Regions from separate parts of the Paenibacillus sp. FSL E2-8871 genome, predicted to be linked through region 2. Evidence: predicted binding sites of a transcription regulator. Region 2 holds the regulator's gene; each other region holds the start of a gene.

Region 1 (3,217 bases), 170 kb from region 2:
GAGTCCAAACTGAAAGGGACTAGAATTCCATACTTTGACGGCCATAACTTGCGTTAGCATCAGTGAAGGCATAAAGAACAAAGTGAGCGTAGGAAGCATGATGATTATTGCTCGGGCGAAGGGGTATCTCCAAATATAACGAACGCCATCCGCAAGATCCTGTGTGAATTTTCTTTCTTCTTTAGGTCCGGTATTCACTCGGTTTGGGAGTGGAAGGGAGCGGACAGCAAGAACTAGTAGAAAGGAAACGAAAAATGTAGCTCCATCAAATAATATGGCATCTGCCGCTCCAAAACTTGCTACAAAAATACCTCCAGCCGAATACCCAATCGTCCTACAGATGTTCTCCGACAGGTTCAGAATCCCGACTGCTTTTTGCACATGTTCTTTTCCAACTACAGTGGTAATTGAAGCTTGATACGCAGGGGATTGGAATAATGCTGAGACTGTCGTAAGTCCCGTTAATATGGCCACGATAATGAATGATGTAGAAGACATGGAAATGGTCAGAGCAAGCGTAACTGCTAGACCGCAGCTTATCAAATCAGTGATTAACATAATGGTTCTGCGATTGATCCTGTCTGCGAGTGTGCCTCCTATCGATCCGAGTAAAGAACTGAGCAATAGATTGATTATCGTAATAATGGCAATCATTTTAGCGCTTCCGGTCGTCTGAAGTACCCATAAACTTAAAGCAATGCTGTGAAAGGTATTTCCAAACAAAGAAATGGAATAGGAGCTGAGTAGCAGCATAAATCTCCGGTTTCCCCAAAGGGTTGGATAGGATTGAGCGGTGGTGGATGCATGTTTTGCTAATACAGGATCTGTCATGGGTAACTCTCCTCTCGACTTAAACGCTTAAGTGAATATCGAAAAAAAATTAATCAACAAAATAACGATTATTCTCTTGTTTGGAGTAGTCAGGACGATGTAACAACTCCTGCATTAGTTCAAAAGCAGTGGCTGATTTATCCCCAGTGAATATGAATTTCTGAACGTCTTCTCCAAGCATTTCTGGGCAATTACAGGTACATAGAACAGAAAGACGTGCGAATACCCCGGATTTTTCAACACAACTTCCGATAAACTCATTAATAACTATGGCCTCTTTGTAGATCCCCTCCGATAAGATTGTATTCAATTCTTCCATATTTTGAACTTTGAATATTGCTTTCTCAGGTAAAGGAAGACTATCTTGGATAAAGTTAGTGAGCAGGGAGTTATTGAAGCTCTCCATAATTAAACAAACCTGTGAAAGATCCTCCGGCATTACCTTCCGTAGAGCTGAACGATAATTGTAAAGAACTTGCTTAAACAGCTTATCTTCAATCATGCTGTCGATCAAAATCAAGGGGATACCTTCTACAAAATGTTTGGAAATCGAATAGAAGGATTCATCGTGCACATCGATCAGAAAGACGGCTTCGAGCTTTCTTTCAACGATGATATTCAGAGAAGGATGGTCAGTACCAAGAGAATATAGCAGCGTATGATATCCGGCATCCGTTAAACGCTGTTCCAAAGCACGAATAAAGGTGAATTGGGCATAGAGTTTCCAAGGTGGCATATAAGCAGAATTATGGACAAGTACCCCTACTAATCCCGTTTTTTTATTGGCAAGCGAACGGGCTGCTAGATTAGGAATGTAATGAAGTTCTTCGGCAAGTGACAGAATTTGATTGCGGGTCTTCTCAGGAATGGTTTGGTTATCGACGCGGTTCAGAACATAGCTTACAGTCGCAACGGAGACATTAGCTTGTAGCGCGATGTCTTTCATTGTAGTCTTTTTCACCAGTAAACTTCTCCCTTGCTGAGATATTTATTTCCAAATATTATCATTAACACTTGAAAAGAGTCAACGATTGACTTTATACCAAGAAGCAAATGATGCTTGTGTTCATTTTTATAATTTGGGTAAATAGATATAAGAAGCTAAATCAGTCAGCGAGAAGAGGTGTGACTCATGGGAACGAATCTTAGTCGGGAAGAGAGCGCGCTGTGAAACCGCTTTAGATATTGACACAAATTTGTGAAATTATTCACTTAATTATTAAGGATTTTAATATATAATTAATTCATAATCAAAATTAGGGGGAATCGAAAATGAGACTATTTAAAATGATTTTAGTGGCTGGGGTTTCGGTAGCAGTATTGGCAGGTTGTGGAGCAAATGAGGATAAAGCAAACAATTCGGCGGCAACTTCAGCTCCGGCTGCTGAGCAGACAGATGCTGTCACTACAGCTTCGATCGTGAATCAAGCAGATGCGTTTACTAAGGCTGTTAGCAAAGATGGAAACTGGATTGTTGCGATTCTAAATGATGTAACGATTTCTGATGAGGTTGTTGTAGCTGGAGAATTCCGTAATAAAGGAGCCGCAGATGGCGACATCTACCGTAAGATTGCCCTTTATTCGCAAGATGCTGATCACAAGATCACTGCTACTTATACACTAACCGTACCAAAGTTTACAGTACAAAGTGAGAATTTGAAAGTTGAAGGCGGAACGATTAAAGGCGATGTTTATGTAGAAGCGAAAGGCTTTACTCTGCCTGAAACCGCCACTATTGATGGTAACCTCTATTTCGCAAGCGAAGATCTGAAAACATCAGCTGTTATTGATGGAAAAGTGACTGGAACAACAGAAGTTAAATAATTTCGTAATCAACTTATACAGTAGAAGCCAATCCATAGACTATGGGTTGGCTTTTTTCTTTTTGTGATTATGTGATCTTCAGTTGATTTTCTTAATATTGAACTTATAATATTACTACCACTACTAGGAGGAACACATATGTCTAAGGAGTATTCACGCACATATATCGAAAGTGTAAAGCTTGAAATGTTAAATAGATTGGGACTTAAGCAAGTGTTCTTTAAGGAGCAAATAGGTGACGGCCTGATTTTTGAAGCGGTTGGTTTTGATAAAGGGAGCAAGCATCGTTTTTGTGTTAGACCGAAGACGAAAACAATTGACGAATTTATTTCAGGAAAATGGATGAAGGTCCGCAGCTTTACAATCAAAAGTGTGGAAATTTAAAATTGAAGTCTAAAAAGGGAACCCCATTTAAATCGGAGTTTCCTTTTTTATTTTTGAGAAGGATTCATTGATAATGTGAAGTATCGCCGTACAGATCGATAGTTGTATTGTTGTCAGTTAGGGTTACTTTACACAATGCTGTAGAGAGAATATCCGGTAGTTCCCCTAATTCCTGCAA
Region 2 (3,217 bases):
CGCTTCCGGAGCTGGAACAGCCGTCGGATCACCACTTACACCTTTATGGATGAGGGCTGCAAGACGCATCTCTTCAAACATATCCAGGTTATTATTGCTTGCCGCACCATCTGTACCCAGTGACACCTTCACACCAGCCTTTAGAAGATCCGTAACCCGAGCCACTCCACTAGCCAGTTTCAGATTACTTCCTGGGTTATGAGACACGCCTACATCATGACGAGCCAGTATCTCGATCTCTTCATCATTCAAATGAACGCCATGAGCAACAATAGACGGACGAGTGAACATTCCAAGCTTCTCTAAATGCGCTACAGGCCGAAGTCCGTAATCCACCACATTCTGCTCCACTTCGCGTTTGGTCTCGGACATATGGGTATGCATCGGTAAATCCAAATCATGTGCCGCTTGTACAAACTTAACAAAGAAGTCCGGTGGGCAAGTATATGGGGCGTGTGGCGAGATCATCGTCGTAATTCTGCCGCCAGCCTTACCATGCCAATTTCGTGCAAAAGAAATCGCTTCCGCAAGCTTGTGATTTTGTACTTCCTCTGGGCATAATCCGATTACGCCTCTCATCAGTACGGAACGGATGCCTGATAATTCGACCACCTCTGCTACTCGGTCCATATGATCATACATATCCAAGAAGGTTGTAGTACCACCTTTTAGCATTTCCAGTACCGACAAGGAGGTTCCCCAGTATACATCTTCTCCAGTGAATTTCGCTTCCATTGGCCACATCTTCTCTTGAAGCCACACCTGAAGTGCTAAATCATCTCCATAACCACGAAGCAATGACATTGCGGCATGGCCATGTGTGTTTACCAGACCTGGCATAAACAGCAGACGACTGCCATCAACAACTTGCACATCATCTTCCATTAAAGGCTCTTCTTTTCCTATGTAAGTGATCAAATCATCTTCAATAGTCATGTATCCGCTCAGAACCGGCTCATCCGTTCCCGGAATAAGAAAACGCCCGCCCTTAATAATCGTTTTACTGCTCTTCATTTCCGCTTTCTTCCTTTCCGTCTTTCAAATAATAAGCAAGGCTTTGCAAATCCGTTGTAAAATCGGCAGCATGAACACGGATATTCGATGGTGTTTTTAGAATCACTGGTGCAAAATTCAAAATCGCCTCAATGCCAGACTCAATGAGAATATCTGCTACATTCTGCGCTTCTGAATCAGGCACAGTAATTATCCCAATTCGAATACCTTGCTCACGAACCGTCTGACCAAGCTCCTCCATCGGTTGAACGGTAAGAGAGTTGATTTTCCGCCCTACCTTAGGTGCATAGGAGTCAAATATAGCGGTAATCTTCATAGTATCTTTCAGATAAGCATTGTAATTAGATAATGCATGTCCAAGGTTACCAGCACCTACTAAAGCCACATTCAATTGTTGATCCAGCTTCAGAATATGACGGATTTTTTCAATAAGATAAGTTACGTCATACCCGATACCTTTTCTACCAAAGTCTCCAAAATAAGCTAAATCTTTACGAATTTGAGCAGGATTTAAATCAAGTTTTTGTCCTAGTTCTTGTGAGGAAACGGTTAATATTTCACGTTTCTGGAGATCATTCAAGAAACGCAAGTACACAGGAAGTCTGCGAACAACGGCTTCTGATATTTTATCCGATTTCATAATTTACCTCCTAATTTAAGTGATATTCTGTTCAAATCCTATCGAAATATCTGCACCTCGTCTCAAGGAAGAGCGGTATTCTTATACCGCCCTTCCTTGTAGAGTGATTAATAAGATCGATGACGTTCTTTTCAAGAAACGCCTCCGTCTTCCAACCACTCCGCTATACGAGGAACCATTTGATCCGTAAGCATATGCTCCATTTTCGGGCCAGGCAACGAATAGAGGAAATACTTCCCATAGTGAGATTCTATCACCCTTGTGTCATACACAATAACAATACCCCGATCTTGCGCTGTCCGTACCAGCCTCCCAAATCCTTGCTTGAAGCGAATAACCGCCTGAGGAACAGACAACTTCATGAACGGATTCTTTTTCTGGGCTTGTAATAACTCAGACTTCGCTTCCGCTAGAGGGTGGTTTGGCGGTTGAAATGGGAGCCTCACGATGGCCAAGCATGTTAATGCTTCACCTGGAATATCTACACCCTCCCAAAAGCTGCTTGTTCCTAATAGTACAGAAGCTGCACTGTCCTGAAAACGGCGGATCAGCTTGCTACGGCTGCCCCCCTCCACGCCTTGACCTAGCACCGTGATCTCTTGTGAGGCTAGAGCCTCTTTCAGAGGATCGTAAACCTGGCGTAGCATCTTGTAAGAAGTAAACAGGACAAGCATCCGCCCACGTGTTGTAATAGCTGCTTCTGCTAGTGACTGTACGAGTGTATCGACAAATCGGGCATCGCCTACACTCCCCTTCACACTAGGGAAATCCCGCGGAATAACTAACAGCGCCTGCTCCCGATACTTAAAGGGAGAAGGCAGGAGTGATGTCATCAGACGCCCCTCTTCCGCAGCTTCATTAAGTCCGAGATTATCAATCATAAACTGGAAAGATTTATCGACAGAGAGTGTCGCCGAAGTTAGCACGATACTTTTCTTCTTGTCGAAAAACAGCTCCTTAAGCTGAGTACTAACATCAACAGGAACGGCATACAGCTGTAGCGATTTACTGCGATAATTTCCATTCGCCTCCAGCCAATATACTACATTCTCATCATTTAATCCCATAAAAAACCGTACTTGCTCACGTATAGAAGCTAAATCCTTAAATAAGCCGCTAATATCGGTAACTAGACTATCTGAGGAAGATTGACCTTCTTGATCTCGCATCTCATTAAGCATTTTATCACCTTTACGGATAATTTCGCTTAATGTCAGATTCATAGTATTCTCTAAAGCAACCAATTCATCCCAATCTTTCGGTTTACGGGTAGGAAGTAGCCGCATGACTAACTGGCCGGCTTCTCCCGCCGCTGCATCGCTACGTTCCGGCAAGAGGCTGAATAGTTTATCACTAAGCAGATCCCAGGTTTCTTTTACGGTAAGCAGGTCCGGATAGATTCTATCGATCACTCCGCTCCATTCAGAAGCTTCCTCACTGCCTGATGACTGAAGCATTTGGCGAAGTGTAGGAAGTTGGCCATTTCGACTATCCTTATAAAGACGCGATAATGTATGTGCCACCGTGAAATGCTTCATATGCATGCCTAAATGCTTGCCAGCC
Region 3 (3,217 bases), 1.8 Mb from region 2:
CAGAGAAAACCATAAGTCTTCTTAGGCCAGCCCTCAGAAATAATGAACGGAGATACCCCTGTATTCCAGATAGAGTTCCCTAATAGTAGGAACATCGAGGCAATACCCATATAAAGATAAATTCGTGTATGCCCCATTAGCTTCCAGGTAGATTGTTTGTCAGGACCAGCCTTCTGGTGTTCTGCGACCTCCTGTGAAGAATCTCCTCCGACTTTCTTGAGATATACAAAAAAGAATACCGCAAATACCGCTGAAGTTACGCCGTTCATCACAAAGCTGAGCATATAAGAAATATCGGCCAAAAAACCACTTAACGCCGTACCCAGTGCTACACCAATATTATTGGCGACATAAATAACATTAAACAACTCTCCGCGCTGCTTCGTAAAACGAAAGCCGATAAATGCCTGAATCGCAGGTAAGGACAGTGAATTAAAGAGCCCTACCAGTCCCATCGCGACCATAAATAACGTCCAGTTGTTACTTGCTGCCGGCAAAGTGAACAGAGCAAGTGCATTCATGCCCAGCGCTCCAACAATCAGCCGGTTAACGCCTACCTTATGATAGAGTGAGCCCCCGAGTAGTTGACCCACAATTCCTCCAACTGATTGAATAAGAATCACTAATCCAGCATCCGACATGCTGCGTCCAAGCTCATCAAAAACATACATTGTAACCAATGGCCACATCAGTGCACTACCCGTTGCATTAATAAGACTAGCAATTAAAAATATCTTAACTTCTTTAGGATAATTCTGTAAAAACTTCATAAGTAGTGTACATCCCCTGTAATATATGTGTCATTATTCCATCCAGTATTATCCCAAAACAGGGTTCAGGGCAAGCGGACGCATTGACGTGCTATCGTGATAAAGTCTCAGTATACTTTACCTCTTATTTAGGACTAACTTCTGCCGTAGCTGAGAAAAAAGTAGCACCTTTCACGTCCGCATTCCTCCCTATTTCTATTATCTATTTATATTTTATAGTTGCCGCTGTCGTCCGTAAAGTAGACTAAACAATAATGAAGTGTTTCGTTATTACAAAGTCGGGGTAATAGAGCCTAGAAACACTCCCCCTTTTAAAATTCGCTGTGCATCCGAATTCGTTCCCCCGAGCTCGGATACATCACGGCGGATTTTATTTGTCTATACAGCAAAAAGCACCCCTCAACTATTCTAAGGAGTGCTCTATAAGATAGGTTTAGGCGTGTTTTTTTACACCGCTGCCGGACATGCTGTCCACGGACTGAATAGATGCAGGCTCTTTGCGCAGGTAAGCCATCCAATAAGCTGCCGCAACAAAGATCGCACCGCCCGTCAAGTTTCCTAGCCATACCGGAACAAAATTGTTGAAGTACTCTCCCCATGAAAAATAACCTTCAAAAATAGCTGCCGGAATTAAGAACATGTTGGCTACAACGTGCTGGAAGCCGATAGCTACAAAAGCCATCGTTGGGAACCAGATACCGAGGATTTTGCCACTGAAGTTATCTGCTCCATAGGAGAGCCATACCGCCAAAGCTACAAGCCAGTTACAACCGATACCGGAAACAAATGCCGGCAAGAAGTCTGCCTCAAGCTTATGTCCTGCCATCTCCACTAATTTTTCCAAATACACACCGTCAGAGGTTAAACCCACCACGTGACCGAAAAAGTAAGCTACAAACAAAGCTCCCGCTAGATTGCTCAGGGTAATCAATACGAGATTCTTAACCACTTCCCAGAAGGATATCTTCTTCGCCATAAAAGCAAGTGGCACAGCCATCATATTGCCTGTCAGCAGTTCTCCCCCTGCAAGCAGTACTAGAATCAATCCAACAGGGAAGACAGCTGCCCCAATAAAGTTAGCGATGGATCCCCATTCATGTGGTGCGCCAGCAATGACGCGAATATCCAGTAAAAATCCGAGCGCGATAAACGCTCCTCCCAAAAAGCCCAGAATTAGTACGGTGCTTAAAGGATTGTGCGCCTTTTTTATGCCGTTCTCGACCGTGACTGCGGCAATCTGCTGCGGTTTATTATAAGCCATGATTCCTATCCCCTTCATCTATTTACTTAAAATTTGTTCCTTTACGACCATTGTAGCGTGTCATAAAACACATTAACGTGATAATTATCACTTAATGAAAAACTAAGTGAAACTTTTCACTGACATGTCAAATTTAACGAAGCGCATCCATAATTACATTTGTAAGAACAGGCTCCATATTATTTTAAAGGTAAATAGTACCAGCTTCAATCACAAAAAACCGGAGCCATATATGGCTCCGGTTTACCCAACTTTATTGTTCACAGGCATATAAATTATACGGTTACTGCCTCTTTACTTGGTACTGATGCCGGTAGCGATTCGAGGCCTACTGTATTCAGGAAGTTCCAAGGCTTGTTGTAATGAGGTTGGAAGAAGAAATCGATAAAGGCAAGCTGATCGATTGTCATTTTATTTTGAATACATACAGATACTGTGTTGATCGATTGCGTCAAGTCCGTCTTGGACAAGATTTGCGCTCCGAGAATGCGGCGTGTGGCGCGATCAAATACCACTTTTAATTGCACCTGCTCGAAGGTTGGCATAAATTCTGGACGGTAGTTGTCAATAATCATGGTAGTTTCTACGTCCATTCCTTCAGCCTTAGCCCCTTCTTCAGTAAGACCGGTAGCAGCGATATTATCTTCATAAATCTTAATGCCCGAAGTCCCTTGAGTACCCATATAAGGAATCGTCTCTTTCACTAAGTTACGTGCGACCAAAGTGCCCATCCGTACTGCATTGGTTGCCAGTGGAATATAAGCGTGCTTACCCGTAGGGTTGTAATGAATCGCGCAGCTGTCACCAGCGGCATACACATCTGGGCAACTAGTCTGCATATAATCATTGACCAGAATTGCGCCATTTGGCAGCATATCCACTTGACCTTTTAACAGCTCAGTATTCGGACGGAAGCCGATGCAGAGAATTACAAGATCCGCCTCATGTTCCCCTTCGCTTGTGATAACCTTGGTAACTTTACCACCTTCACCAGCAAAAGAACTTACCTTCTCATTCAGCGCTAATTTAATACCATGATCCTTAAAGGATTGTTCGATCGGCGCAGTAAACTCTGGGTCCAAATATTTATTCAAAATACGATCTTCGCCATCAATCAGCGTAACTTGCTTTCCGTTCATTTGGAAGGCTTCCACCAACTCAACGCCGATATATCCAGCGCCTACGA
Region 4 (3,217 bases), 310 kb from region 2:
AAGGATGCTTAAACGCGGACTACGAGATAGCGCCGAATGAGCAAAAAGAGGGGAATAAAGGTTAGCTTTCAAAGTTTTTTGCCAATTTTTAATATCATTGGGGAGATAATTAAAGGTACTGAGAAGTAAGCTTATTATTACTTATTTGAGAACATGGCTTGTTTAAGTTATCCTTAAAAAGACAGTATACATAACTTTACAAGCCTGAGACGCTATATGGTCATTAGGCGGGACAAGGCGGTGCCAGGATGCCCATGCGATCTTTGTGGAAATTGATGTTAGGATTAGTCATTGTATTCATAATAGGTGGATGCTCTACTAACAATGACGGCAATAGTAATGCTAATAATGGTGTGGCAGGATCAGAGGGACCGACAATATCGATAAGGGTTGGAGATAATGAACTGCTTACTAAACCATCAGATAGGTTACTTAGTGGGAGTTATAGAAATGGAATATCGATCATGGAGCTACTGAAAGGTAGTAATGTTGCCACATTTGCTGAGGATAACTCAAGCATTGTTTCGGTAAAGGATTTTTCGCTAGAGGCGGGAATGGTTTGGGAGCTTCAGATGGGCGGTCAAATCATTGGGAATGCGGATTGGAATAATACTGTAGGGTATGATTCACAGCTAGTCTTCACCGCGAAGTCGAAGGACCATCAAGCACCACTTCAAACTGTAAGGCTGACCTTGAACGGTGGGAGTGTAGAAGTAGACTTGCATCATACGTATATTATGTTATTTGAAGAGGATTTAACTGTAAGAGATCTGCTCAAAAGCTGTAGTAGCGTACAGTTGGCCGATGACAATAAAAAGGTGCTTTCCGTCGACGATTATACTCCTCTTAGTAATGAAGAATGGAAGCTGAAGGTGAACGGAAAACAACTACTCGATGATGGAATGGATATGAAGCTCAGGGCTCAAGATGAATTGGAGATTTTATTGACTTTACGCTAAAAAATCGTACATTAAGCCAGATCAACGGTTGTTCAGAATCGTTAATCTGGCTTTTTATGTGGAAAAGATATCTAACAATTATCAGTACACTAAAGTGTGAAAATATTCACAATTGAAGTGACTGCAATCACAATGACGACTTGAATTTGAACCGTATAATTCCAATATGTAGAAGAGAAATTGATCAGGTATTCATAAGCTTGAGGAGGCACCTAACCATGACAACGATAAGAGAAAAACTAGTATTAGTCGGCAACGGTATGGCAGGCATAGGTACGATTGAGCAGATATTGAAGCTGGGTGGAGCTTATGACATCACGGTTTTTGGAAGTGAACCTCACCCCAATTACAATCGGATCATGTTGTCTTATGTTCTTGAAGGAAGTAAGAGCCTTAATGATATCATCCTAAACGACTGGAATTGGTATGAAGACAATAATATAACTCTACACACGGGAACAACGGTCACACGAATTGATGAAGGCTCGAAGCAAGTTGTTACGGATAGTGGGATGATAGTCCCCTACGACAAGGTAATTATTGCGACAGGCTCGAATTCGTTTATTTTACCTGTACCTGGCAGTGATAAAGAGGGCGTTGTAGGATTCCGGGACATTTCAGACTGTGATGCGATGCTGGCAGCGGCCAAACAATACAGCAAAGCAGCTGTTATCGGCGGAGGTTTGCTTGGGTTGGAAGCGGCAAAAGGTCTTGTGAACCTTGGTATGGATGTTACCGTAGTTCATTTGATGGAAGATCTGATGGAGCGTCAGCTTGATCGGAATGCCTCCTCGATGCTGCAAGCTGAGCTGGAGCGTCAAGGCGTGAAATTTGCTATGGGCAAACAAACGGTAGAATTGAGCGGGGAACAGAGAGTAAGTGGATTGCGTTTTAGTGATGGCAGTACGCTTGCTGCAGATTTTGTGGTAATGGCTGTTGGAATCAAACCGAACGTGACATTGGCAAAACATAGCGGAATCTCCGTAAATCGTGGGATCGTGGTGGATGATTATTTGCAAACTTCCATGCAGAATGTATATTCCATCGGCGAATGTGCTGAGCATCGCGGTATGTGTTACGGACTGGTGGCTCCACTATTTGAACAAGGCATGGTTCTAGCTAAACATTTATGTGGTAGCGATACCAAGCCTTATGAAGGTTCGATTGTTTCCACGAAGCTTAAAATATCTGGGGTGGATGTATTTTCTGCAGGTGAGTTTTTGGATTCTACTGAACACACTGTGATCTCAAGCAAAGATGAATGGAAGAAAACTTATAAGAAAATTTTGCTCAAAAATAATGTGATTGTCGGTGCGGTCTTATTCGGTGATGTGACGGAGTCCGCGAATCTTCAAAAGTTAGTAAAACAAGGCGCAGTAATGACCGATGAGATTTATACGGAGGTTATGGGAACAGGCTGCTGCGGTGGCGGAGCTAAGAAGAGCACATCCGTGGAAGCAATGGCGGACGAAGAAATTGTCTGCGGCTGCAATGGTGTAACTAAAAAAGCGATCGTAGATGCTGTTACTGAACATGGTTTTACTACTGTGGATGAGATCAAAGCATGCACTGGCGCTACTCGCTCTTGTGGTGGTTGTAAACCCGTAGTAGAACAAATCCTGCAATTTGTCTTAGGTGACAGTTTCCAGCAAGCTGCTAAGCAAGGTATTTGTGGGTGCACAACGCTTAGCCGTGATGAAATTGTTGCTGAAATTACAGCTAAAGGTCTTAAAACAACAAAAGAGGTCATGAATGTACTCGGTTGGAAACAAGAGGAAGGCTGCTCTAAGTGTCGTCCGGCGATTAACTATTATCTAGGGATGATGAACCCTGATACCCATCAAGATGAGAAAGAATCCCGATTTGTAAATGAAAGAATGGGTGCGAATATTCAAAAAGATGGAACCTACACCGTGATACCTCGCATGTATGGTGGGGTAACAACGCCGGAGGATTTGAAGAAAATCGCCGATGTCTCCCTTAAATATGATGTGAAAGTAGTGAAGGTAACTGGAGGGCAACGCCTGGATCTAATCGGTGTGAAGAAGGAAGATTTGCCTAAGGTATGGGAAGAGCTGGATATGCCTTCCGGCTACGGTTATGCCAAATCCCTGCGTACGGTTAAGACTTGTGTGGGCTCCCAGTTCTGCCGCTTTGGCACACAAGATTCGCTGGGAATGGGCGCGCTCATAGAACGTAAGTATGAACGTCTTGATTTTCCTGCCAAGTTTAAAATAGCTGTCAACGGCTGTCCACGT

What was found. Region 2 encodes Rex, which represses fermentation and respiration genes when NADH is low (regulators of the CRP and FNR family bind a similar motif). Its sites were predicted from a motif close to TTGTGAAATATTTCACAA; they were not measured.
Region 1: the regulator Rex is predicted to act here: its motif matches at 2,028-2,045, upstream of NYE25_RS10465 (polymer-forming cytoskeletal protein).
Region 3: the regulator Rex is predicted to act here: its motif matches at 2,136-2,153, upstream of NYE25_RS19270 (formate/nitrite transporter family protein).
Region 4: the regulator Rex is predicted to act here: its motif matches at 1,054-1,071, upstream of nirB (nitrite reductase large subunit NirB).

What each region holds. Positions count from the first base shown of each region.
Region 1 is NZ_JBBOBV010000001.1:2,267,924-2,271,140, reverse strand. It holds gene NYE25_RS10475 (MFS transporter) at 1-831, opposite strand, end outside; gene NYE25_RS10470 (LacI family DNA-binding transcriptional regulator) at 881-1,792, opposite strand; gene NYE25_RS10465 (polymer-forming cytoskeletal protein) at 2,104-2,655, shown strand; gene NYE25_RS10460 (hypothetical protein) at 2,794-3,039, shown strand; gene NYE25_RS10455 (histidine phosphatase family protein) at 3,104-3,217, opposite strand, start outside.
Region 2 is NZ_JBBOBV010000001.1:2,439,184-2,442,400, forward strand. It holds gene NYE25_RS11210 (amidohydrolase) at 1-1,014, opposite strand, end outside; gene NYE25_RS11215 (redox-sensing transcriptional repressor Rex) at 1,001-1,654, opposite strand; gene dinG (ATP-dependent DNA helicase DinG) at 1,786-3,217, opposite strand, start outside.
Region 3 is NZ_JBBOBV010000001.1:4,235,469-4,238,685, forward strand. It holds gene NYE25_RS19265 (MFS transporter) at 1-770, opposite strand, end outside; gene NYE25_RS19270 (formate/nitrite transporter family protein) at 1,204-2,031, opposite strand; gene NYE25_RS19275 (FAD-dependent oxidoreductase) at 2,307-3,217, opposite strand, start outside.
Region 4 is NZ_JBBOBV010000001.1:2,744,735-2,747,951, reverse strand. It holds gene NYE25_RS12650 (hypothetical protein) at 249-959, shown strand; gene nirB (nitrite reductase large subunit NirB) at 1,178-3,217, shown strand, end outside.